DNA from 3 places in the Spirillospora sp. NPDC029432 genome. Region 2 is predicted to be linked to each of the others. Evidence: riboswitches for the same ligand, from Rfam matches in the RefSeq annotation. Region 2 holds a riboswitch; each other region holds the start of a gene.

Region 1 (8,128 bases), on a different contig from region 2:
CGCGTGCTTGAGGGCGAGCATCGTGCCGGTCGCGTTCAGGTCCATCGTGTCCCGCCAGGCGGCGGTGTCGAGCTGGGGGAGCGGGCCGATCGAGCTGCTGCCGCCGGCGGAGTGGACCACGGCGCGCAGCGGGCCGGCCTCGGCGGCGGTGCGCAGCGCCGCCGCGATCTGGTCCTCGTCGGTAACGTCGGCCACCGTCCAGCCGCAGCCGATCTCCTTGGCGGCGGCCTCCAGGCGCTCGGCCGTACGGCCGCAGATGGTCACCGCCGCGCCGTCGGCCGCCAGCCGCCGGGCGCAGGCCAGGCCGATCCCGCTGCCGCCTCCGGTGACCAGCGCGGACGTGCCTTCGAGCGTCATTCAGGGCTCCAGAGTGGTTCGGGGGTCTCGAATCCGGCCGGGGCGCCCCAGGCGTTGCGGTGGGTGACCTCGTGCGCGGGACGGCGCGCGGCCACGCCCCACCGGCCGGTGGGGTAGCCGAACGAGACGCAGCAGGACATGGTCCAGTGCTCGTCCTTGGGGACGCCGAGGATCTCGTAGGTCTCGTCCGGGTGGAAGAAGCCCAGCACCGAGGTGAGGGAGCTGCCGACGCCCTCGGCGCGCGCGGCCAGCTGCGCGCTCCAGACGGCGGGGAAGATCGAGCCGCCGTTCGGGTCGAACCGGGTGAAGGCGAACAGGAACAGCGGGACTTCCTCGAAGTGGTCGGCGAGCCACTGCGCCGACCGCTGGACGCGCAGCATCTGCGCGTTGTCCGGCTCCTCGGGGGCGGCGCAGGCGGTCTCCAGCCGGTCCTTGTAGACGGTCTTCCAGAGCTGGTCGATGGAGTCCCGGTACAGCGGCCCGAGCCGGCCCTTGGCGCCGGGGTCGTCGACGAGCAGGAACCGCCAGTCCTGGGCGTTCCCGCCGCTGGGCGCGCGCACGGCGGCGTCCATGATCCGGCGCTGCACCTCCAGCGGCACCGGGTCGGGGCGGACCCTGCGCATGGCGCGGGTGGTGTAGAGGGCCTCGTGCAGGTCCATCGGCGGCTCCGTTCGGAGACGGGTGTCTAGACTAGCGTCACAACCAAGCAAGCGATAGGGCGAAGAACGATCTTCTGGATGCATCCTCGCCCGCGGGCGGCGCGGCGGACAAGGCCCCGCGCGCCCGCCCGCCCGTGCCCGGCGCGCGATGGGAACGGATGTGCGAGAAGATGGCGTCCGTCACCCGATCGGCCATCCCGAAGGAGGCGCGTTGAGCGGCGATGCGCGGTTCACCGTGACCCGGACGCTGAGCAAGGAGCAGCAGGCCCGCCGGGAACGGCTGGTCGACGCCGCCCGGCTGCTGGCGCTGGAGGGCGGCTACCCGGCCGTGACCATGCACGACGTGGCCGACCGCGCCGGTGTGGCCAGGGCCACGGTCTACCGCTACTTCGCCACCAAGGACCACCTGATCACCGAGGTGGCGGGCGACTGGGTGCACCAGGTCACCGACGACATCGACTCGCTCGCGGTCGGCGACACCCCGGTCGAGCGGCTCACCGCGCTGCTGGAGCGGATCATCCGGGTCGGGGCCGAGGAGATCCCGCTCACGTCGGCGATCGTCCAGGCGGTGACGTCCGAGGACTCCTCGGTCGAGGACGACCGGCTGGTGCTGTTCATGACCCTGCGGGACCGGCTGGCCGCCGCGATCGGCGACCCGGTGCCCGAGCGGGACGAGGTCGAGGTCGTCCTCGGCCACGTGCTGCTGGCCGCCCTGGTCAGCCTGACCTCGCTGCGGACCCCGGTGGACGAGGTCGTCGCCATGGTCACCACCGCCGGGCGGCTCGTCCTGGCCGGCGCCATCGCGGGCGCTGCCCCGGCCGCCGCCGGAGCCGCCGGCGCGGAGGCCGCCACCGGGCCGTGACCCGGGTCACTTTCGGGTGCGGCTTGGGAGCGGGGTGTGGGTGCGCGTGTGAGGCACGTCTCACGGCGCTCGTGACTCGGCCTTGGTGTGGCCTTTGTCGCTGAAGGCGCAGGTGAGACGGTGTAGAGGCGGGGTTTTGCCTGCCCTGCTCGGCTAGCGGGCCGTGCCCATGCGGCCGCTCGTCGCGCGTTCCTTCGGGGCTGGGCGGCGCATCGGGAGCGGGGCCCCGTCGGGCCGTACGGGGACCCGTTCGGCGAGGGAGCGGGCCAGCCGCAGGCCCCCGGCCACGCAGAGCGCGAGGGCCAGCACGGCCAGTCCCGCGAGGCCCAGCAGAGCGATCGCCAACAACCCCAGATCCGGCAGCATCGCCGCGTTCCCCTCCCGGTGCGTACGGGTCGATCGGACACGAGAGTCCGAATCGTTCCCCGATGTCGGGAAGAGATGCGGGGTTCGTGTGGTTTTGAACCTGTGTCCGCGTGCTTTGCACCGGATTTGCCACGAGCTAGAAGTTTGATACCTTCTGACCACCTCTGGGCGATGCGCCCCATGCGTCGCCATTGGCAGGCGGGCCGAGCCGACCGGGCCGGATCCCGCCGAACGCGGTCGCGTGTGCGGATCAAGACCCGCGCGAACCGTCCATCCATCTGATCGCAGTGCCGGTGGCCCCTGAACGGCCGCCGGACCGCCGAGTCCGTTCCGCGCCGAAAGCGGCGCCTGGAGCCGGGGACCCAACCATCTGGGGTGAATCGGTGCACGTCCGCGTGCGCTGTAGGGCGACTTCCACGCCCGAATCCGACAGCTAACCCGGTAGGCGGCCATGGAAGAAATCAGGAGACCCCTGCTGTGTCGTTCCGTATCTCTCCCGCTCTGCTCGCCGACCTTCGTACCCGTGCGAGCGAGCTGACCACCCAGACCTTCGCCCTTCGGGGCCGTGCCGCGGCCGGTGTGGCCGGCGGCGCCGCCCTGGGCGTGCTCGCCCTCGGCTCGGCCGTGGGCGCCGCGGCCTCCACCGGCGCCTCGGGCGCCGAGGTCCAGACCGTCGCCGGTGTCGCCGGCGTCGGCAAGGCCGGCCACACCGCCGTCCAGCCCGAGCAGGTGACCGGAAGCGAGGCCCAGAAGGCCACCGGGACCGTCGCCGGCAAGGCCGCCGACGCCCAGAAGAAGGCCGGTTCCGCCAAGAAGGCCACCGCCAACGCCAACTCCGCCACCGCCAAGGAAGTGATCTCCCTGGCCAAGAAGCAGGTCGGGATCAGCGAGGGCAAGGGCGGCCAGACCAAGTTCCACGACTGGTACGTGGGCACCGACAACGCCAAGCTGACCGCCGCGCGCGACGGCGGCAACGTGTCCAGCTACAACGGCGCGCAGTGGTGCAACATGTTCGTGTCCTGGGTCGGCGCGCAGACCGGCGTCAAGGGCATGGGCTGGGACGCCTACACCGTCGAGCACGCCAAGTGGTTCAAGAAGACCGGCCGCTGGGGCCACGAGGCCAAGCCCGGCGCCGTGGTGTTCTTCTCCTGGAACGGCGGCGGCATCAACTCGATCGAGCACGTCGGCCTTGTCGTCAAGGACAACGGCGACGGCACCGTCGACACCGTCGAGGGCAACACCGGCAACGCCGTGAAGGAGAAGACGCGGCAGAAGTCGCAGATCGTCGGCTACGGCTACCCCGACTACCGGAACAGCTGAGCCACTCCCGCACAACCCCTGGTCCGAGGGCGTCCGCACCTGGTGCGGGCGCCCTCGGCGCGTTCTCCGGGCTTCCGAGCGTTCCGGGACAGAACACGAGAATCCGTGAATATTGACGTCCACTTGATCCCGTGTCGACCCGGTGATGGACCTGGCTGGAAATCACTGTCCCGGAACGTCTGAAAGGGGATGGGATGCGGGTCCGGCCGGACGTCAGTGTCGTAGTGATCGCCTACAACGACGCCGGACGGCTGCCGCGCGCCGTCCGCTCGGCCCTGGGCCAGACGCTCGGCGGCGTCGAGGTGGTGATCGTCGACGACGCCAGCACCGACGGGACGGGCGAGGCCGCCGACCGGTTCGCGGCGGCGCACCCGGGCCGGGTCCGGGCCGTCCACCTGCCGGAGAACTCCGGCGGCTGCGGCCGCCCCCGCAACACCGGCGTGGAGCTGGCCCGCGGGGACCGGGTGATGTTCCTCGACAGCGACGACGTCCTGGACCGGCACGCCTGCCTCACGATGGTCGCCGCCGCCGAGGAGACCGGCGCCGACCTGGTCTCGGGCCTGTGCGTCCGGTCCCACCTGGGCCCGAAGGCCCGCGAGACGCCCTGGTATCCGCGGCTCTACCGGCGCCGCGCCGTCCACGACTCCGTCCTCGACCATCCCGACCTGCTGTACGACACGCTCTCCACGAACAAGTGCTACCGGCGGGACTTCCTCCTGGATCGCGGGCTCCGCTTCGTCGAGGACCTGCACTACGAGGACCTGCTGTTCTCGGCCGAGGCGTACCTGGCCGCGGACCGGATCGCGGTCGTCCCGCACCGGGTCTACACCTGGTACGTGGAGGCGGACGCCGACCGCCCGTCGATCTCCAACCGCCGCCGGGAACTGCGCAACCTGGCCGACCGGCTGGAGATCCACCGCCGTATCGACCGGGTGTTCCGGGCGCACGGGGCGGCGGACCTCAAGGCGGCCAAGGACGTCAAGTTCGTCAACCACGACCTGCTCCTCTACCTCGACGACCTGCGGGCCCGCGACGAGGAGTACCGGCGGCGGTTCCTGGAGCTGGCCCGGCCGTACGTCGCCGGCCTGGACCCCGGGACGCTGGCGGCGGCCAGGCGGCTGCCCGCGATCGCCGCGTACATGGTCGGGCGCGGCGATCTGGAGGGCGCGATCTCCGCCGCCGAGTTCGCCCGCAAGAAGATCCCGGAGCTGCGCGCCGAGCTGGTCGAGCACGAGGGCCGCGTCTACTGGGGGGAGCGGCACCTGCGGGACGGGCCGGGCCGGGAGATCCTCGACGTCACCGCGCTCGGCATCCACGCCCGCCCGCTGACCGAGCTGCGGCCCGCGACCACCGCGACCGCGCTGCGCCGCGCCGGCCGCCGCGCGCGGCTGACCGGCCTGGTCGCCAACCCGCTCGGCCGGGTGCCCGCCGGGGCCCGGCTGCGCGGCGAGGTGGAGCTGCGGGACCGGCGGCACCGCCGCCGGACCGTGCGGTTCCCGGCGGAGTTCGCCCACCGCGGCGACGCGATCGAGTTCCGCGCCGGGCTCGACACCGCCCGCCGGGTCCGGCCGATCGGGCTGGTCGACCCGCTGTGGGACGCCCGGCTGATCATGCGGGTGAACGGCGACCGGCTCGTCCTCCGGATCGGCCTGGCGGGCGGGGGCGCCGGCGTGACCGGTGTGCCGCTGCCGGTGCGGCCGCGGCTCACCCGGCTCGCGGGCACGCGGCTGAGGCCGTACGAGACGGAGGCGGGGAACCTGTCGTTCGTCCTGGAAGGCGGCGGGCTGCTGACCGAGCCGTTCAAGGCGGCCCTCCGTGCCCTCCGCCACAGCCCGGCCTTCCGGCGGGCCTGGCGGGGGCTGCGCCGTGCGGAACGGTCGGCGCGCTCCCTGCGGGCGGCGCTGCGGCGCCGGCTCACCGCCCGCAAGACCAAGATCGCCGTCTTCAACCGGGTCCTGTCCAGGCTTCCCGTCCGCAAGGGCACGGTCGTCTTCGAGAGCCATCTGGGCAAGCAGTACTCGGACAACCCCAAGTACATCTACCGGGAGCTGCGCCGCGCCGGCGTCCCCGTGCGGGCCTACTGGTCGTACGAGGGGAGCCCCAAGGGCTTCCCGAAGGACGCGGCGCTCGTGCGGCGCGGGTCGTGGGCCTACTTCCGGGCGCTCGCACGGGCGGAGTTCTGGATCGACAACCAGGGCTTCCCGGAGGGGCTGCGCAAGAGGAAGGCGACGACGTACCTCCAGACCTGGCACGGCTCGGCGTACAAGCTGATGGGGTTCGACCAGCCGGCGCTGAAGAACGCCACGCGCGCCGAGCAGCAGCGGTTCCGGCGGGCGGTGGAGCGCTACGACTGCTTCCTCGTCCGTTCCGCGCACGACGAGCGGACGCTGGTGCCCGGCCTGGGCGTGACCGCCGAGCTGCTCCCGGCCGGCTACCCGCGCAACGACCCGCTGGTGCGGGGGAGCGGCGGCGATCCGGAGCTGGCCCGCGAGCTGGCGGACCTGCGCCGCGAGCTGGGGCTGGACGACGGGCGCACGGTCGTCCTGTACGCGCCGACGTTCCGGGGCGGTCCGGGCGGGCGGCCGGTGGCGCGGGCCGGGCTGCCGTTCGACGCGGCCAGGTTCGCGGCCGAGCTGGGCGGCGAGCAGATCATGCTGGTGCGGCCGCACTACCTGTGCCGGACCGTGGTGCCGCGCGGGCTGCGGCACGCGGTCCGGGCGGCCGGCCACATCGCCGACGTCACGCCGCTGCTGCTGCTCGCGGACGTCCTGGTCACCGACTACTCGTCGGTGATGTTCGACTACGCGCTGCTGGATCGCCCGATGATCTTCTACACGCCGCCGGAGCCGGAGCCCGCTCCACCGCCCGGCCGGGCCTGGGCGCCGCGCGGCCGGGAGAGCCCGGGCGGCTACTTCGACCTGGCCGCGCACGCCCCCGGCCCGGTCGTCGAGGACGAGGACGCGCTGTTCGGCGCGCTGTGCAATCTGGACGCCGTCCGGGACGACTACGCCGGCGCGCGGCACGCCTTCGCCGACCGCTACGGGGAGCACGACCAGGGCACCGCGGCCGCGGCGGTCGTCGGCCGGTTCTTCGGGAAGGGGGCGCGCCGTGGCTGACGCTCGCGGCAGGGGACGGGACGTCTTCATCGTGTGCAACAACGTGGAGGAGATGGGCGGCGTCCAGCAGTGGGCGCACGGCCTGGCCCGGCTGATGTCCGGGCGGGGCCACCGCGTGATCCTCGTGGGCATCACGCGCGCCCAGGTCCCGCACGACTTCGGCGGCCCGTACGGGGAGGCGCGCCCGTACAAGGTGGAGCACCTGCACGAGACCTGGACGCTTCCCGCCCTGCCGTGGCGGCCCCGCACGTTCCGCGCGCGCGCCGACGTCCGGGCGCGGCTGAGGGACGGCAGGCGTGCGGCGGCCGTGCGGCGCGGCGCCGAGCGGCTGTCGGAGCTGTTCGCCGGGGCCCGGCCCGGAGGCGTCGTGATCGTCGCTCAGGTCTGGGCGATGGAGTGGGTGGACCTCGCCCGCACGCGGGGGCTGCGCGTGGTGGGGATGTGCCACGAGTCGTACCAGGCCAGCCGCCGCTCGTCCCGCTACGCCCGGGTCAGGGAGCTGTACGCCGGGGCCGACCGGATGCTCGCGCTGACCGCCGAGGACGCCGACGCGTGGGCGCGCGACGGGATGGCCAACGCCGACCACATGCCCAACGCGCTGCACGTCCGGCCCGGTTCCGTACCGGCCGAGCGGGAGCCGGTGGTCGTCTGCGTGGGGCGGCTGGCGCACGAGAAGGGCGTGGACCTGGCGATCGAGGCGTGGGCGGCGATCGCGGAGCGGCACCCGGAGTGGCGGCTGCGGCTGTACGGGACGGGCCCGCGCGAGGACGACCTGCGCGCGCAGGCCGCCCGCCTCGGCGTCGCCGGCTCGGTGGAGTTCGCCGGGGTGACCGCGGACGTGCCGGGCGCGCTGGGCCGGGCGTCGGTCTTCGCGCTGCCGTCCCGGCAGGAGGGCCTGCCGATGGCGCTGCTGGAGGCGATGGCGGCGGGGCTGCCGGCGGTGGCGTTCGACTGCGCGCCCGGGGTCCGCGACCTGGTCGCCGACGGCCGGAACGGGCTGCTGGTCCGGGCCGGCGACACGGCCGCGTTCGCCGCCGAGCTGGAGCGGCTGATCACCGATCCGGCGCTGCGCGCGCGGCTGGGCGGGGAGGCGCCGCGCGCCGTGCGCCGGTTCGATCCGGAGGCGGTGCTGGACCGCTGGGAGTGGCTGTTCGGCCTGCTCCACCGCGGCCTGCCGCCGCTGACCGTGCCGCCGCCGGCGGCGCCCCGCGGCGCGACCGCCCCGGCGCTGGGGATGGACCCCGTACGCGACGACCGATTGGACCTGTGAAGCGCGGGCCCGCCGCCCTACGTTCGAGACCATGACCCATCCGCTCCTCTTCCTGCTGACGGCCACGACACTGATCGCGATCCCGGGTCCGAACCACCTCTACATCACGGCCCGCGGCATGGCCGAGGGGCGGCGGGCCGGCATCGCGTCCGCGCTGGGCGTCGAGACCGGCACGCTG
Region 2 (6,360 bases):
AGGACAACTCCGTGATCTTCCTGGTGACCGGCAAGCAGCGGGTGACCAAGGGCGGCAAGGAGGGCCAGGAGAGCCAGCAGTACGCGGTGACGGTCGCGCGCGACGGGTCGGCCCTGCGCGTGTACGCGTTCGGTCCCGCCGACGCCGGCCAGGCCGGCGACACCGCCGGCGCCGGTGATACCGGATGAGCCGCCGCAGGCTGCTGATCGCGGCGGCGCTGGGCGCGGTGGCGACGGTGTTCGGCGCGCTGATGATCGTTCCGGTGCTGTTCGGGGCGAGCCAGTTCATGTTCGGCGGCGGGGGCGCGGGCGCCGCGTGCGTGGACGTCTCCCAGGCGGGGTCGCAGCCCTCCGAGGCGAACGACGCCCGCGCCATCCCGGCCAACTACCTCGAGCTCTACAAGAAGGCGGGCAAGGACTACGGCATCCCGTGGAACGTCCTCGCTGGCATCGGCAAGGTCGAGACCAGCCACGGGACGTCCCGGCTGCCCGGCGTGCAGAGCGGCGAGAACTACGCGGGCGCGGGCGGCCCGATGCAGTTCCTGGCGGCCACGTTCAAGTCGTTCGCGGTCGACGGCGACAAGGACGGCAAGAAGGACCGGTACGACCCCGACGACGCGATCCCGTCCGCGGCCCGCTACCTCAAGCACAACGGCGCCCCGGAGCGGATGCGCACGGCCCTGTTCATGTACAACCACTCGTGGGACTACGTGAACCTCGTCCTCGACTGGGCCAAGAAGTACGTGGGCGGCGACTTCACGATCGTGCAGTCGAACGGCGTCGAGTGCCAGGACAACCAGCTCCCCGCGAACGCCGGCGAGCTGGTGCAGCGGATCATCGCGTTCGCGATGGCGCAGCGCGGGAAGCGGTACATCTTCGGCGCGAACGGCCCGGACGCCTGGGACTGCTCCAGCCTCCTCCAGGGCGCGTACCGTTCGGTCGGGCTCAACATCCCGCGCACCACGTTCGAGCAGTGGCCCTGGGGCGTGAAGATCGAAAAGGGCAAGGAGCAGCCCGGCGACCTGGTCTTCTTCAACTCGGGTCCCGGGACGTCCGCCAACAATCCCGGCCATGTCGGCATGGTGATCGGCAACGGCAAGATGATCGTGGCGAGCTGCTCGACCTGCACGCCGAACATCGGCGTCAAGCCGTACAAGCGCTCGGACTGGATCGGCTCGACCCGCCCGCTGGCCCGCCCGGAGATGAAGCGCCGGGTCGCCGAGCTGGCCGCCCAGCCCCGGTCGGGCTGACCGGGGCCGGGCGGCCTTCCGCTCCGGTCAGCAGGCGAAGTCGATGTCGGAGAAGCTCTCGTAGTGGTCGTCGGTGTAGTACATGCCGTCGTGCCCCTCGTCGCCGGAGGTGACGATGCGGCGGGCGCCGCGGTGGTCGACGCCGGGCGTCTCGACCGTGTACTCGCGGTAGAACCCCGCGGGCTCGTCCGGCAGGAGGCCCTCGCGGTTCTGGAAGACGGTGCCGTCCTGGGGATAGGGGTACGGGCCGCCGCGGTCGATGAGGCGGATGGTGTCGTCCGCTTCGGGCGGCAGCTCGGTCGCGCAGATCGGCGGGATGTCCGCGGCGATGACGGCCGCGAGCGCGGGCGGCCCGGCGAGCGGCTGGGCGGCCGGCGCGCCCTGGACGGCGGGGACGAGGAAGGCGGCGGCGACGAACGGGAGCAGGAGCAGGTGGCGGGGGGATTTCATGGGTTCGAGTGTGCGGGCCCGCCCCCGGCAGCGGTCAAGGCCGCCCGGCGGGTTTCAGGGGAAGTTGCCGATCGCATTACCCCCGCTTCGGCAGGACGTACCGGCCGCGCTCGGGGGTCCGGAGGCCGGGCGCGGATCAATTCGGTCGACATCGCGGCGCAGCGTGGCATGCTGGCCGCGTGGAGCCCGCGACAACGATCTCGATCGCCGACGAACTGCTGATCTTCCTGCCCTCCGCGCGCCGCCGGGCGCGGCAGGAGGTGGCGCACGACGGCACCTCGACGCTGGGGCACATCGTGGAGGCCCTGGGCGTGCCGCTGCCCGAGGCCGGCCGGCTGCTGGTGGACGGCGTCCCGGTCGAGCCCGGGCACCAGCCGGCCGCGGGCGAGGAGGTACGGGTGGAGGCGGTGTCCCGGCCGCAGCCCGTACCGCTGGAGCCCGGCCAGGCCGCGCCCCGCTTCCTGCTGGACGTCCACCTGGGCACGCTGGCCCGCCGGATGCGGCTGCTCGGCCTGGACACCGCGTACCACAACGACATGGACGACCCCGCGCTGGTCGTCCAGGCGAACGAGGAGCGCCGGGTGCTGCTGACGCAGGACCGCGGGCTGCTGCGGCGCCGGGCGCTGTGGTTCGGCGCGTACGTGCGCGGCTCGCGCCCCGACGACCAGCTGCGCGACCTGCTGGAGCGCTTCGCGCCCGCGCTGTCGCCGTGGACCCGCTGCACCGCCTGCAACGGCGTGCTGGCGCAGGTGGGCAAGGAGGAGGTCGAGCGGCAGCTGGCCGACGGCACCCGCCGCAGCTACGACGTGTACGGGCGCTGTACCGACTGCGGCCAGGTCTACTGGCGCGGCGCGCACGGCGGCCATCTGGAGCGGATCGTCGAGGACGCGGCGGCCGTCGTGGCGGCGGCCGGGACGGCCGGAGCCGCGCCCGGCTCGGCGCGGAGCGCGGCCTCCTGAGACGCTCGGCCCGCCCGTCCGGCATGATGCCGGGCAGAGAGGGGCTGGTCACGATCAACGTAGTGGTGGGCGCGGCGATCATTTCCGGGGGGCGGCTGCTGGCCGCGCAGCGGGCCGAGCCGGCGGCGCTGGCCGGCGGCTGGGAGTTCCCCGGCGGCAAGGTCGATCCCGGCGAGACGGACGAGGACGCCCTCGTCCGCGAGTGCCACGAGGAGCTGGGCGTCAAGGTCGCCCTGGCCGAGCGGATCGGCGGCGACTGGCCGCTGGTGCTGGGCGGCGTGCTGCGGGTGTGGACCGCCGCGGTCGTCGAGGGCGAGGCGCGCGCGCTGGAGCACCTCGCCCTGCGGTGGCTGGGCCCGGACGAGCTGTACGACGTCGCGTGGCTCCCCGCGGACCTGCCCATCGTCGAGGCCGTACGGCCGCATCTGGGCGGCTGACGGCCTCGCGGGGGCGGTGGGGCCGGGTGGGACCGGCGGGCCCGCGCCGGCCCGCCGGCCGGTCTCAGGAGATCCGGTTGGCGCCCGCGTAGTCGGAGCGGTCCGACATTTTCGAGATCTTCACCACATCGCCGGTCTGCGGGGCGTGCAGGTACTTGCCGTCGCTGAGGTAGATCCCCATGTGGTGCAGGCTGGAGCCGAAGTAGACCAGGTCGCCGGACCGCAGCTCGCCCTTGCTCACTTTCCGGCCCTCGCCGTACAGGGCGCCGGTGTAGTGGGGCAGGCCGGGCTTGCCGACCTTCCCGTACGCCCAGACGACCAGGCCCGAGCAGTCGAAGCTGCTGGGGCCCGCGGCGGCCCATACGTACGGGCTGCCGATCTTGGTGAGCGCCTTGCGGGCCATCTTGGCGGGCAGGTCGGAGCCCTTCACGGTCGCCTTGAGCCCGGTCTTGGGGTCCTTGACCCGGGTGGTGGTCAGCTTGTCCAGCTGCTTGACGACCTCGGTGACCTTGGCCTTGGCCGCCCCGCGCGCCTGCTGGGCCTTCGTCGCGGCCTGCTGGACGCGGGCCGTCTCGGCCTTGGCCGCGTTCTGCGCCCGGGTGGCCTGGTCGATCTGCGCCTGGAGCCGGTTCACGGCGGCGGCGCGGCTCTGCGCCAGGTACGCCGACGCGGACAGCCCGGAGGTGTCGGTGCCGGCGCCGTAGAACATGTCCGAGCCGCCCGCCATGTAGTTGGCGGCGGCGAGCCGGCCGAGCTCCTCGCGGGCGGGCGCGGCCTGCTGCTGGAGGCGCGCGGCCGTCTGCGCGGCGGTCCGCTCGGCCCGCTGGGCGGCCTTGAGGTCGACGCGGGTCTTGTTGTACGCCTCGGTCAGCTTCTCGGCCTCGGTGTTCAGCGCGTCCAGCCGCTTGCGGAGCTCGCTCTCGGACGGCTTGGGCTGCGCGGCGGGGGTGGCCGCGGCCCGTACGGCCGGGGGCGCGATCGTGGGTGCGGCCGCCGGGTGCACGGCGGCCTCCGCGGCGATCGGGGTCAGCGCGCCGAACGCGACGACCGTGGCAGCGGTGAGGGAGGGCACGGCGAAGCCGCGCCGTTCGCGAGCCGGTGACAAACCGGTGAACTCCTCTCCTTGGCCGCCTACCGGGTTAGCTGACGGGTTCGGGCCAGGAGTCGCCCTACGGCGCGCGGGGGTGCGCGCCGATTCACCCCAGGGGGCCTGGGTCCCCGGTTCCCCCGGAGGGGATTCGGCGGTCTCCGGCCGTCGTCCCGGGGGGCGGGACTCGGAACGACCGGATTACGGGAGAGTACAAAGTCCGGGCAAAGTTGGCCAAATAGCAAGATGTGCGGCGCGCGGGAAGACGTGGGCGGGCCGTCGACGTTGAACGCCCAGTAGAATCGAAAGAGTCGCAGTCTGCGGCGGAACCCCACACTCTCACCCAAGGCGAGACCGCATGCCCATCTCCACGCGTGACGACCTCCGGAACGTCGCGATCGTCGCCCACGTCGACCACGGGAAGACGACGCTGGTCGACGCCATGCTCTGGCAGTCCGGGGCGTTCCGCGACAACCAGGACGTGGACGACCGCGTCATGGACTCCGGCGACCTGGAGCGTGAGAAGGGCATCACGATCCTGGCCAAGAACACCGCCGTCCGGCACGCCGGGATGACGATCAACATCATCGACACCCCCGGCCACGCCGACTTCGGCGGCGAGGTCGAGCGCGGCCTGTCCATGGTCGACGGCGTCGTGCTGCTGGTGGACGCCAGCGAGGGCCCGCTCCCGCAGACCCGGTTCGTGCTGCGCAAGGCGCTGGCCGCGAAGCTGCCGGTGATCCTGGTCGTCAACAAGACCGACCGGCCGGACGCCCGCATCGACGAGGTCGTCGACGAGACGTACGAGCTGTTCATGGACCTCGACGCCGAAGAGGACCAGATCGACTTCCCGATCGTCTACGCCTCCGGCCGCGCCGGCCGCGCGTCCCTCACCAAGCCCGAGAACGGCGGGATGCCCGACAGCGAGGACCTCGAGCCGCTGTTCGACATCATCAAGCAGACGATCCCGGCCCCCTCGTACGACCCCGACGCCCCGCTCCAGGCGCACGTCACCAACCTGGACGCCTCCAGCTACCTCGGCCGCATCGCGCTGTGCCGGGTGCACTCCGGGATCATCAAGAAGGGCCAGTCGGTCGCCTGGTGCAAGCGCGACGGCAGCGTCGAGCGCGTCCGCATCAGCGAGCTGATGATGACCGAGGCGCTCACCCGCAAGCCCGCCGACGAGGCCGGGCCCGGCGACATCATCGCGCTGGCCGGCATCGCCGACATCATGATCGGCGAGACCCTCGCCGACCCCGACGACCCGCGCCCGCTGCCGCTGATCACGGTGGACGAGCCGGCGATCTCGATGACGATCGGCACCAACACCAGCCCGCTCGCCGGCCGCGAGAAGGGCACCAAGGTCACCGCCCGGCTCGTCAAGGACCGCCTGGACCGCGAGCTGGTCGGCAACGTCTCGATCCGCGTCCTGCCGACCGAGCGTCCCGACGCCTGGGAGGTCCAGGGCCGCGGCGAGCTGGCGCTGGCCATCCTCGTCGAGAACATGCGCCGCGAGGGCTACGAGCTGACCGTCGGCAAGCCGCAGGTCGTCGCCCGCGAGATCGACGGCAAGAAGCACGAGCCCGTCGAGCGGCTCACCGTCGACCTCCCCGAGGAGCACCTGGGCGCGGTCACGCAGCTCATGGCCGTCCGCAAGGGCCGCATGGAGCAGATGACCAACCACGGCACCGGCTGGATCCGGATGGAGTTCCTGGTTCCCGCCCGCGGCCTGATCGGCTTCCGTACCGAGTTCCTCACCGAGACCCGCGGCACCGGGATGGCGCACCACGTCTTCGAGGGCTACGAGCCCTGGTTCGGCGAGCTGCGCACCCGCCCGTCCGGGTCCCTGGTCGCCGACCGCACCGGTGCCGCCACCGCGTACGCGATCACCAACCTGCAGGAGCGCGGCACCTTCTTCGTCGGCCCCACCACGCAGGTGTACGAGGGCATGATCGTCGGCGAGAACTCGCGCTCCGACGACATGGACGTCAACATCTGCAAGGAGAAGCAGAAGACCAACATCCGCTCCTCCACGGCCGAGAGCACCGAGACCCTCACCCCGCCCCGCCTGCTGACGCTCGAGGAGGCGCTGGAGTTCGTCCGCGAGGACGAGTGCGTCGAGGTGACCCCGACCGCCGTACGGCTCCGCAAGGTCGTCCTGGACGCCAAGGAGCGCGA
Region 3 (8,128 bases), on a different contig from region 2:
CTTCTGGGACAAGGTCATCGACACCAACGTCGGCGGGGTCTACTTGACGACCAAGCACGTCGCGCCCTACCTGCGGGCGCGCGGCGGGGGGCACGTCATCAACCTGTACGGCGGCGGCCCGCTCCGACCCGGTACCGGCGCGTACGCGCTGAGCAAGGACGCCGTCGCGGTCTTCACCCGCCACTCGGCCGTCGAGCTCGAGCCCGACGGCATCTGCGTGCTCTGCGTCGACCCGGGAGGCGCCATCGCCACCGATGACGCGCCGGACGAGATCAAGGCCAGGTACCCCGGCGTCGACTCGCTCGAGGATCTGTTCGTCCAGGCGGCGAGCGCGCCGATGAACCTGACCGGCGAGAAGGTCATGTTTCCCCGCGAGGGAGCGAAGGTCCTCGCTCCCGTACCGCCCAACCACCCACCACAAAGGAGAATCATGGGATACGACCCCTACGCCTTGGCTCCGCCGACGTCGTCGTTCACGCTGGTCAGCGATGACTTCAAGAACGGCGGAGCGATCCCGTTCGAGTGCTACGCGGACGATCGGGGCAAGAACGCGTCGCCGTCGCTGAAGTGGTACGACCTGCCGGACGGCACGGAGAGTCTCGTGATCACCGCGTACGACGCCGACACGCCGATCCCCGGCGGGATCTGGCACTGGCTGGTGAAGGACGTTCCGGTCTCGGGGCCGGCGGGGGAGCTTCTGCACGGTGCGGCACCGGACCTGCCGGCGCCCGCGGTGGCCCTCACCAACGACCTCGGCCAGGCCGGATACTCGGGCATGCGCCCGCCGCCGTTCTCCGGCATGCACCACATCTACTTCTGTGCCACGGCGCTGAAGGTGCCCACCCTGGAGATCCCTGACGACGCGACCATCGCGCAGGCCCACATCATGATGATCCCGCACACGCTCGGCCGGGCGGTCCTGGTCGGCACCAGCGTCGCGCCCTGACCCCCGCGTGAGCGCCCCCGGCGGCCCGTTGAGCACGGACTCGGTGTCGGCACGCAGGTGAAGTCTGACCGGAGCAGCCTTCGCCCATGAGTGCGCGTTCTTCATCGATCCCGCGCGCGGGTCGCCGGGAGTGACCTGCCGCAGGCCCTCGGCCAGCCGGCTCCAGTGCGCCTTGGAGGCGGGGACATCCCACTGAGTGGACTGTCCAGGGAGAAACTCCCAGGGACCGTGATCGGCTGGTTCCAGTCAGTGGACGAGCGGCTTCCCGTGGGGTGTGAGGGTTTGGACGATGGCGGCGAAGCGCGGTCAGGGACGGAGTCGGAGGGCGCGCCACGAGCCGGCATGAGGGCGCGAACGATGGGGGCACGGAGTAGATGTCGCTGCTGAGGGATTTCCGGGTCCTGGACCTGACGTCGGGGATCGCCGGTCCGTACGCGACGAAGCTGCTGGCCGATGCGGGGGCCGATGTCGTCAAGGTGGAGTCGGGTTCGGGCGATGGGTATCGCCGGTGGTCGGCTTCGGGCGCGGATCTCGGTTCGCAGGACGGGGCCATGTTCCGGTTCCTCAACGCGGGCAAGCGCTCGGTGCGGGGTGGGATCGAGGATCCCGAGGTCAGGGGGCTGCTCGCCGGTGCCGATCTGCTGGTCGAGTCCGGGACGGGGGATGCGGCGCTCGCGGGTGTGCGTGCGGGGTTTCCGATGCTGGACATCGTGTCGGTCACGCCGTACGGCCGGTCGGGGCCGTGGGCGGGGCGGCCCTGGACGGAGTTCACCTTGCAGGCGCTCGCCGGTTCGACCGGAGGGCGGGGATATCCGGGCCGGCCGCCGGTCCATGCGGGCGGGCGCCTGGGGGAGTGGATCGGGGGCGGCTACGCCGCCGCGGCCGCGCTGGCGCTGCGTACCGGTGCCCGTCGCCGTGGCCGGGGCGGCGAGCACATCGACCTGTCGCTGCTGGAATGCATGTGCGTGGCGATGTCGCTGTACGCGCCGCTCACGGTGAGCCTGGCCGGGACCGGGCCGTCCGGGCGCACGGTGGAGATCCCCTCGGTCGAGCGCAGCGCCGACGGCTGGGTCGGGTTCTGCACGATCACCGGTCAGATGTTCCAGGACTTCCTGGCCATGATCGACCGCCTCGATCTGCTGGACGATCCGGGGATCGTCGATCCGAAGCCGCGGCAGGGCCGCTTCGCCGAGTTCCAGAAGATCATCGAGGACTGGACAGGGACGCTGCCGGCCGCCGCGATCGAGGAGATCGCCAGTGCCCTGCGGATCCCGGTGTCGCCGATCGGCACTCCGGCGACCGTGCCGGCCAACGAGCACTTCAGCGCGCGCGGCGTCTTCGTCGCGAACCCGCATGGTTTCGTGCAGCCGAGGCGGCCCTATCTCGTCGACGGGGACGCCGGGCCCGGGCCGCTTCCGGCTCCGGGGGTGGGAGAGCACACGGGCCGTGTCGATTGGGAGCCTCGTGTACGCGAAGGTACCCGTTCGGATGGGGCGCCGCTGGAGGGCCTCCGGGTCGTCGACCTGACGGGGTTCTGGGCGGGTCCCTCGGCGACCCAGCTGCTCGCGGCCTTCGGCGCGGACGTCATCAAGGTCGAATCGACCGTGCGGCCCGACGGGATGCGCTTCACCTCCACCCGCCCGCCGAGCGTCGACGGCTGGTGGGAATGGGGCGCGGTCTTCCAGGGCGCCAACGCCGGCAAGCGGGGGATCACGCTGGACCTGGCCCGCGCCGAAGGCAGGGACGTCCTGTTCGAGCTGCTCGCCCAGGCCGATGTGCTGATCGAGAACTACTCGCCGCGCGTGCTCGACAACTTCGGCATCACCTGGGAGTCCGTACGGGAGCGCTGCCCGCGCGTCACGCTCGTGCGGATGCCCGCCTTCGGCCTGGACGGGCCCTGGCGCGATCGCACCGGATTCGCGCAGACGATGGAGCAGGCGTCCGGCCTGGCCTGGATGACCGGTCATCCCGACGCGCCGCCGATGGTCCTCAAGGGCCCCTGCGACCCCCTCGCCGGGACGCACGCCGTCGTGGCGACGCTCGCCGCGCTCGAACGCGCCGACACGCTGGGGCACGGTGTCCTCGTCGAGGTCCCGATGGTCGAGTCGGCGCTGAACGTCGCCGCGGAGGTCGTGATCGAGCACAGCGCGTACGGTGCCGAACTCGTCCGCGCGGGAAACCGCGGGCCGGTCGCGGCGCCGCAGAACCTCTACCGGTGCGGCGGGCCCGATGACGACGAGTGGCTCGCGCTGGCCGTCGTGACCGACGAGCACTGGGCGGCGCTGCGCACGGTGCTGGGCGATCCGGCCTGGGCGCGGTCGCCGGACTTCTCCTCTCGCGAGGGCAGGAGGCGCGGCCACGACCGGATCGATCAGCACCTCGACGCGTACTGCGCCGGGCGGGACGCGGCGGAGCTGGCCGAGGCGCTGGCGGCGGCGGGCGTTCCGGCGGCGCGCGTCGTGCCGCCCGCCGATGCGCTGGACAACCCGCAGTTCGCCGACCGCTCGTTCGCCGAGACCGTCGACCATCCGGTGCTCGGCGAGCACCGGATGCCGGGGGTGCCGTTCAGGGCCGCGTCCAGGGAGGGGCCCTGGTTCGCCCGGCCCGCGCCGACCCTGGGGCAGCACAACGACGAAGTGCTGCGCGAGGTCGCCGGGATCGGACCGGAGCGGATCGCCGCGCTGCGGCGGCTCGGCGTGATCGGCGAACGACCGGACAACCTGTAGGGAAGTGATCTTGAGCGAACACCCCTTCCGCGACGTGGCGATCGTGGCCGCGTACAACACCCGCCAGGCACGGGTCCTGGAGGGACACACGGCCTTCTCCATCACGCTGGAGGCGGCGCGCGGCGTGCTCGCAGAAGCGGCCGTCCCGGCGTCCGAGGTGGACGCCGTGTTCAGCAAGCACGCGCCCGAGCTGATCTACGCGCTCGGCATCGGCCCGGCCTGGAACTCCAACGCCGCGAGTGGGATCGCGGGGCTGCTGCAGGCGGCGAGCCTGGTCGCGACCGGGCTGGCGCGTACGGTCCTGCTCGCCGACGGGGGAGCGGGCCTCTACACGGAACGGGCCGCGACCGCGCCGTGGACGCGCCCGGCCAACGAGTTCGTCGTGCCGTTCGGCCTCTACACCGCCGCCGAGTTCGCCCTCATCGCCCGGCGGCACATGCACCTCTACGGCACCACGCCGGAACAGATGGCGGAGGTCGCCGCGACCATCCGCAACAACGGCCACGCCAACCCCGACGCGGTCTACTCCGGACGCGGCCCCTTCACCGCCGGCGACGTGCTGGCCTCGCGGATGATCGCCGACCCGTTCCGCCTGCTCGACTGCGCGACGACCTCCGAGGGCGGATGCGCCCTGATCGTGACGACCGCCGAGCGCGCGGCCGACCTCCCGGGCACCCCCGTGTACATCCTCGGCGGCGGCCTGGACGCGCTCGGACCGGCCTACCGGCACGCGCCCGCGTGGGATCTCCGCGGCGGCACCGGCGACGTGCCCAACGGCTACGTCGGGCGGCGCGCGGCCCGCGACGCGTTCGCCACGGCGGGGCTGGGGCCGTCCGACGTGGACGTGTGCGAGCTGTACGACCCGTTCTCGTTCGAGATCATCCGCCAGTTCGAGGCCTTCGGGTTCTGCGGGGAGGGCGAGGGCGGCGACTTCGTCATGGACGGCCGCATCGCACCGGGCGGCGAGTTCCCCATCACCACGGACGGGGGGCTCATGTCCTACAGCCACGGGGGCGGGGTCGTCCAGCTGTCCCAGCGCGTCGCCAGGGGCGTGCACCAGTTGCAGAAGCGCTGCCGGAGCGGCCAGGTACCGGACGCGAAGGTCGCGCTGTGCTCGGCCGGGGGAGCCGGCGCGCTGTTCACCGACGTCGTCCTGCTGGGGAGTGAGCGCCCGTGACCGTCCTGGAACCTCAGCGGCCGGGGATCCCGCTGCCGCAGCCGACGCCGGTGTCGCGGCCCTTCTGGGACGGCTGCGCCGCGGGCGAGTTGCGCTACCAGCGCTGCGGCGGATGCGGCCGCGCCGTGTTCGACCCGGCCTGGGACTGCCGCCACTGCGGTTCCGGTGCGCTGGAGTGGCAGGTGAGCGGCGGCCGCGGCGAGGTCTACAGCCACACGGTGGTCTGGCGCCCGCAGGCGCCGGAGTTCAGCGCCCCCTACGCCGTCGTGATCGTCACCTTCGACGAGGGGTTCCAGCTGCTCACCAACCTCGTCGGCGCCACGGTCGACGACGTGCGCGTGGGGCTCCGCGTGCGGACGGCGTTCCACGACGTCGGCGGAATCACCCTGCCCTACGTCGAGCCGGACGGGAGCTGAACACACGGGGATACACATGGGGATGAGGCCCTCATCTCGCGTACGCCCCGCTGGCCGAGACCGGCCGCCTGTCCCCGGGCCCGATGCGCCGTGGGCCTAGGCGGAGGGGGACGATCCTGTGATCATGGCTGTTGGTACGACGATGTACAGGACGCAGGGAGGGACCGTGGTCCGATTCGCCGTGGTCGGGATGACGTTGGCCGCCGCCTTTGCGATGGCGCCGAACGCCTCCGCCAAGGAGATCCAGGACGTCCACGTCAAGGAGAGCGAGAGCCGCATCGCCGCGGTCGGCCCAGGGTTCAAGCTCAAGGTGACCAGGCACGGAATCTCCTCGTCCATGGTGGAGGAGGAATTCGGGGATCCCGCCACGGGCAACGAGATCGTACGGCTGTCCACCGATCTGGCGGGGCGCACGTACCGTCCGTTCGTCTGCGAGAACGGCACGTACACGATCAACGCGGGCACCTTCCGGCGTGCTTACCGCTTCTCCTCGCTGGAACGGCGGCCCCCGATCTATCCGGAGCGGTTCCACACGTCGTTCCCCGGTTTCGTGACGCCGTTCATGGGTGAATTCGACGCCACCGTGACCGACGAGGCGGGCGAGACCCTCCGCGTGATGATCTCGGACCTCGCCTACGAGGCGCGGACGGCGGGCGGCGGTTTCCGCGGCACGTACCCCATTCACGGCTTCGTGGTGGATCAGAAGGGCAAGATCCGGGACCGCATCTCGCTGCTCGGCCGTTTCCGTTCCGGGCCGGGCGGCGCGGACGCCAGGTACTGGATCGAGGACCGCGGCACCTGCCACCAGAAGGCCGACCTCGGCTGGGGCGTGCCCAACACCGACCAAGTGGTGGTGACGGGCCCCTTGCTGGTCCTTCCGTTCAACGCCCCCGTCGTCACACCGAAGCGGTAGACAACGCGGGGACGTGAGGCGGCCGACCGTCACCGGCGGCCGCGCAGCACCGCATGATCTGGCCGGCTCTGGCGCTGTGAGCTGCTCGAAGCGTGAGTTTGTGGGTGTTTGCCTTCTCTTGGTGGTTGCGTTAGCTTGTCGTCCACCAAAGTGCCCTCCAGGTGCTTTGTCCCCTATGAGCACGATGACCTCATCTGACACCGTCGGGTGAGGGAACGGGCGCGATCCACGCGTCCTCCTGCCGCGTCCGGTCTCTTCGAGACCCGAGCACCAGGCCCTTCCCATGCGCACGCCACGGCGTGCGGGCCGAGCGCGCCGGCAGCCGCTCTCAGAGCACGCGGCCCTCGCATGGCCGCACAAACCAATCAGCGCCGCTCTTTCGCGCACGGGACACCGGGTCCCGTGAACGGGCCCAGCGCCCAAGGATCGCAGCGGCAACGCCGAGTCCGCCTTCATGGCGGAGCCGGGGATCCACCGTGCGCCGGACCTCAGCCGGTCCGCGCAGGGGTGAATCGGCCTGCCCTCAGAGCCGTAGGGCGACTTCCACGTCCGAACCCGTCAGCTAACCCGGTAGGCGTATTGGAAGCCAAGGAGTCCCCCTTGCAAGGCAAGCACAGCAAGAAGCGCGGCCCTCTGGGCCTGTCCCGCGGCGCCACCGGCGCACTGGTCGGCCTCGCCGTGGTCGGCGTGGCGGCGACGACCGTACACGCGTCGGCCGGGTCGTCCGGTCCGGACGGCGCGGAGAAGGCCGCCGCCGTCGCGACGATCCCGGCGGAGAAGCGGCCGGATGCCCGAAAGCCGTCGGGCGACGCGCGCGACGAGCAGGACGAGCGCTCCGAGGTGATCGCCCGCGCCAAGACCTGGCGTCCGCACACCGACCGGAGGGTCCCCTACAGCCAGAGCGACTACCACGACGGCTACCGGACCGACTGCTCCGGCTACGTGGCGATGGCGCTCGATCTGCCCAAGCCGGGCCCGAACACCGTGGGCCTGACGTCGTCGCGGTACACCAAGCGCATCAAGATGTCCGAACTCAAGAAGGGTGACCTCGTCATGGACGCCGAGGGCACCAACACGACCCGGCACGTCGTCATCTTCGAGAAGTGGGCCGACGACGAGCACACCTCCTACTGGGCCTTCGAGCAGCGCGGCAGGTACGGCACCGACCACCGGACGCGCGACTACGGCCTCGACTCCGGCAGCGAGTACAAGGCGTACCGGCCCAAGAAGCTGTGAACGAACGGTGAGAGCGCCCGGCCGGGCCACCCGGCCGGGCGCATCCGCTCGACCGCCATGCCCTCGTTTCCCATGCCGGACCGGTATCCGCGGAACGGAGTCACCGGTCGAGGAGCTGGGAGATCTCGTAGGCGGCCCACGGATCGCCGGCGTCGGCGCGGGCGCGGAGGATGGTGACGGCCTGGTCGGTGCGTCCCAGCTCCACCAGGTGGCCGACCAGCCAGGCGGTGGCATGGGCGTCGCCGGCGTCCGCGCGGGCGCGCAGCTCGGCTGCTCTGCCCTGCCGCGCCAGGAGTTCGGTGAGGCGCTTCCGGGCCCATACGGCCACCTCGGGAGGGCCTCCGTCGGCGCGGGCGCCGCAGAAGGCGATGGCCTCGTCCACACGTTCGCGCTGGACGAGGAGGTCCACCAGGTGCTGCGCGGCGCGCCGGTCCTTGGCCGCCAGGGGCCGCAGTTCCTCGATACGGCCTTGGAGTGCCAGCAGGTCGACGAGGCGGCCGGCGGCCCACCGGTGGTCTCCGGCTGCGGCGCGGTTCCGGAGCATGGTGATGGCCTCGTCGGTGCGGCCGTCCTGGACGAGCAGATCGATCAGCCGGCGTCTGGCCCAGGCGAGCTCGCCGGCCTCGGCCACCGACAGCGCGGTGGCGATGGCCTCGTCCACCCGCCCGCAGGCGCCCAGGACGTCCACCAGGTGCTGCCGGGCCTTGGGATTCG

What was found. A riboswitch is a leader RNA that binds a small molecule or an ion and turns the genes downstream of it on or off. The one in region 2 is predicted to bind cyclic di-AMP.
Region 1: another riboswitch for cyclic di-AMP. It lies ahead of AB0881_RS30455 (CHAP domain-containing protein); the one in region 2 lies ahead of AB0881_RS37690 (C40 family peptidase).
Region 3: another riboswitch for cyclic di-AMP. It lies ahead of AB0881_RS18425 (hypothetical protein); the one in region 2 lies ahead of AB0881_RS37690 (C40 family peptidase).

What each region holds. Positions count from the first base shown of each region.
Region 1 covers NZ_JBEZWH010000051.1:46,209-54,336, reverse strand. The annotation lists gene AB0881_RS30475 (SDR family oxidoreductase) at 1-357, opposite strand, end outside; gene AB0881_RS30470 (nitroreductase family protein) at 354-1,016, opposite strand; gene AB0881_RS30465 (TetR/AcrR family transcriptional regulator) at 1,228-1,878, shown strand; gene AB0881_RS30460 (hypothetical protein) at 2,032-2,244, opposite strand; cyclic di-AMP (ydaO/yuaA leader) riboswitch at 2,568-2,707, shown strand; gene AB0881_RS30455 (CHAP domain-containing protein) at 2,722-3,564, shown strand; gene AB0881_RS30450 (CDP-glycerol glycerophosphotransferase family protein) at 3,759-6,680, shown strand; gene AB0881_RS30445 (glycosyltransferase) at 6,673-7,950, shown strand; gene AB0881_RS30440 (LysE family translocator) at 7,982-8,128, shown strand, end outside.
Region 2 covers NZ_JBEZWH010000088.1:202-6,561, reverse strand. The annotation lists gene AB0881_RS37715 (hypothetical protein) at 1-188, shown strand, start outside; gene AB0881_RS37710 (NlpC/P60 family protein) at 185-1,249, shown strand; gene AB0881_RS37705 (ribonuclease domain-containing protein) at 1,277-1,699, opposite strand; gene AB0881_RS37700 (Mut7-C RNAse domain-containing protein) at 1,879-2,658, shown strand; gene AB0881_RS37695 ((deoxy)nucleoside triphosphate pyrophosphohydrolase) at 2,685-3,095, shown strand; gene AB0881_RS37690 (C40 family peptidase) at 3,160-4,200, opposite strand; cyclic di-AMP (ydaO/yuaA leader) riboswitch at 4,208-4,349, opposite strand; gene typA (translational GTPase TypA) at 4,541-6,360, shown strand, end outside.
Region 3 covers NZ_JBEZWH010000020.1:81,206-89,333, reverse strand. The annotation lists gene AB0881_RS18450 (SDR family NAD(P)-dependent oxidoreductase) at 1-946, shown strand, start outside; gene AB0881_RS18445 (CoA transferase) at 1,321-3,672, shown strand; gene AB0881_RS18440 (thiolase family protein) at 3,683-4,849, shown strand; gene AB0881_RS18435 (OB-fold domain-containing protein) at 4,846-5,265, shown strand; gene AB0881_RS18430 (hypothetical protein) at 5,432-6,178, shown strand; cyclic di-AMP (ydaO/yuaA leader) riboswitch at 6,607-6,770, shown strand; gene AB0881_RS18425 (hypothetical protein) at 6,779-7,414, shown strand; gene AB0881_RS18420 (hypothetical protein) at 7,515-8,128, opposite strand, start outside.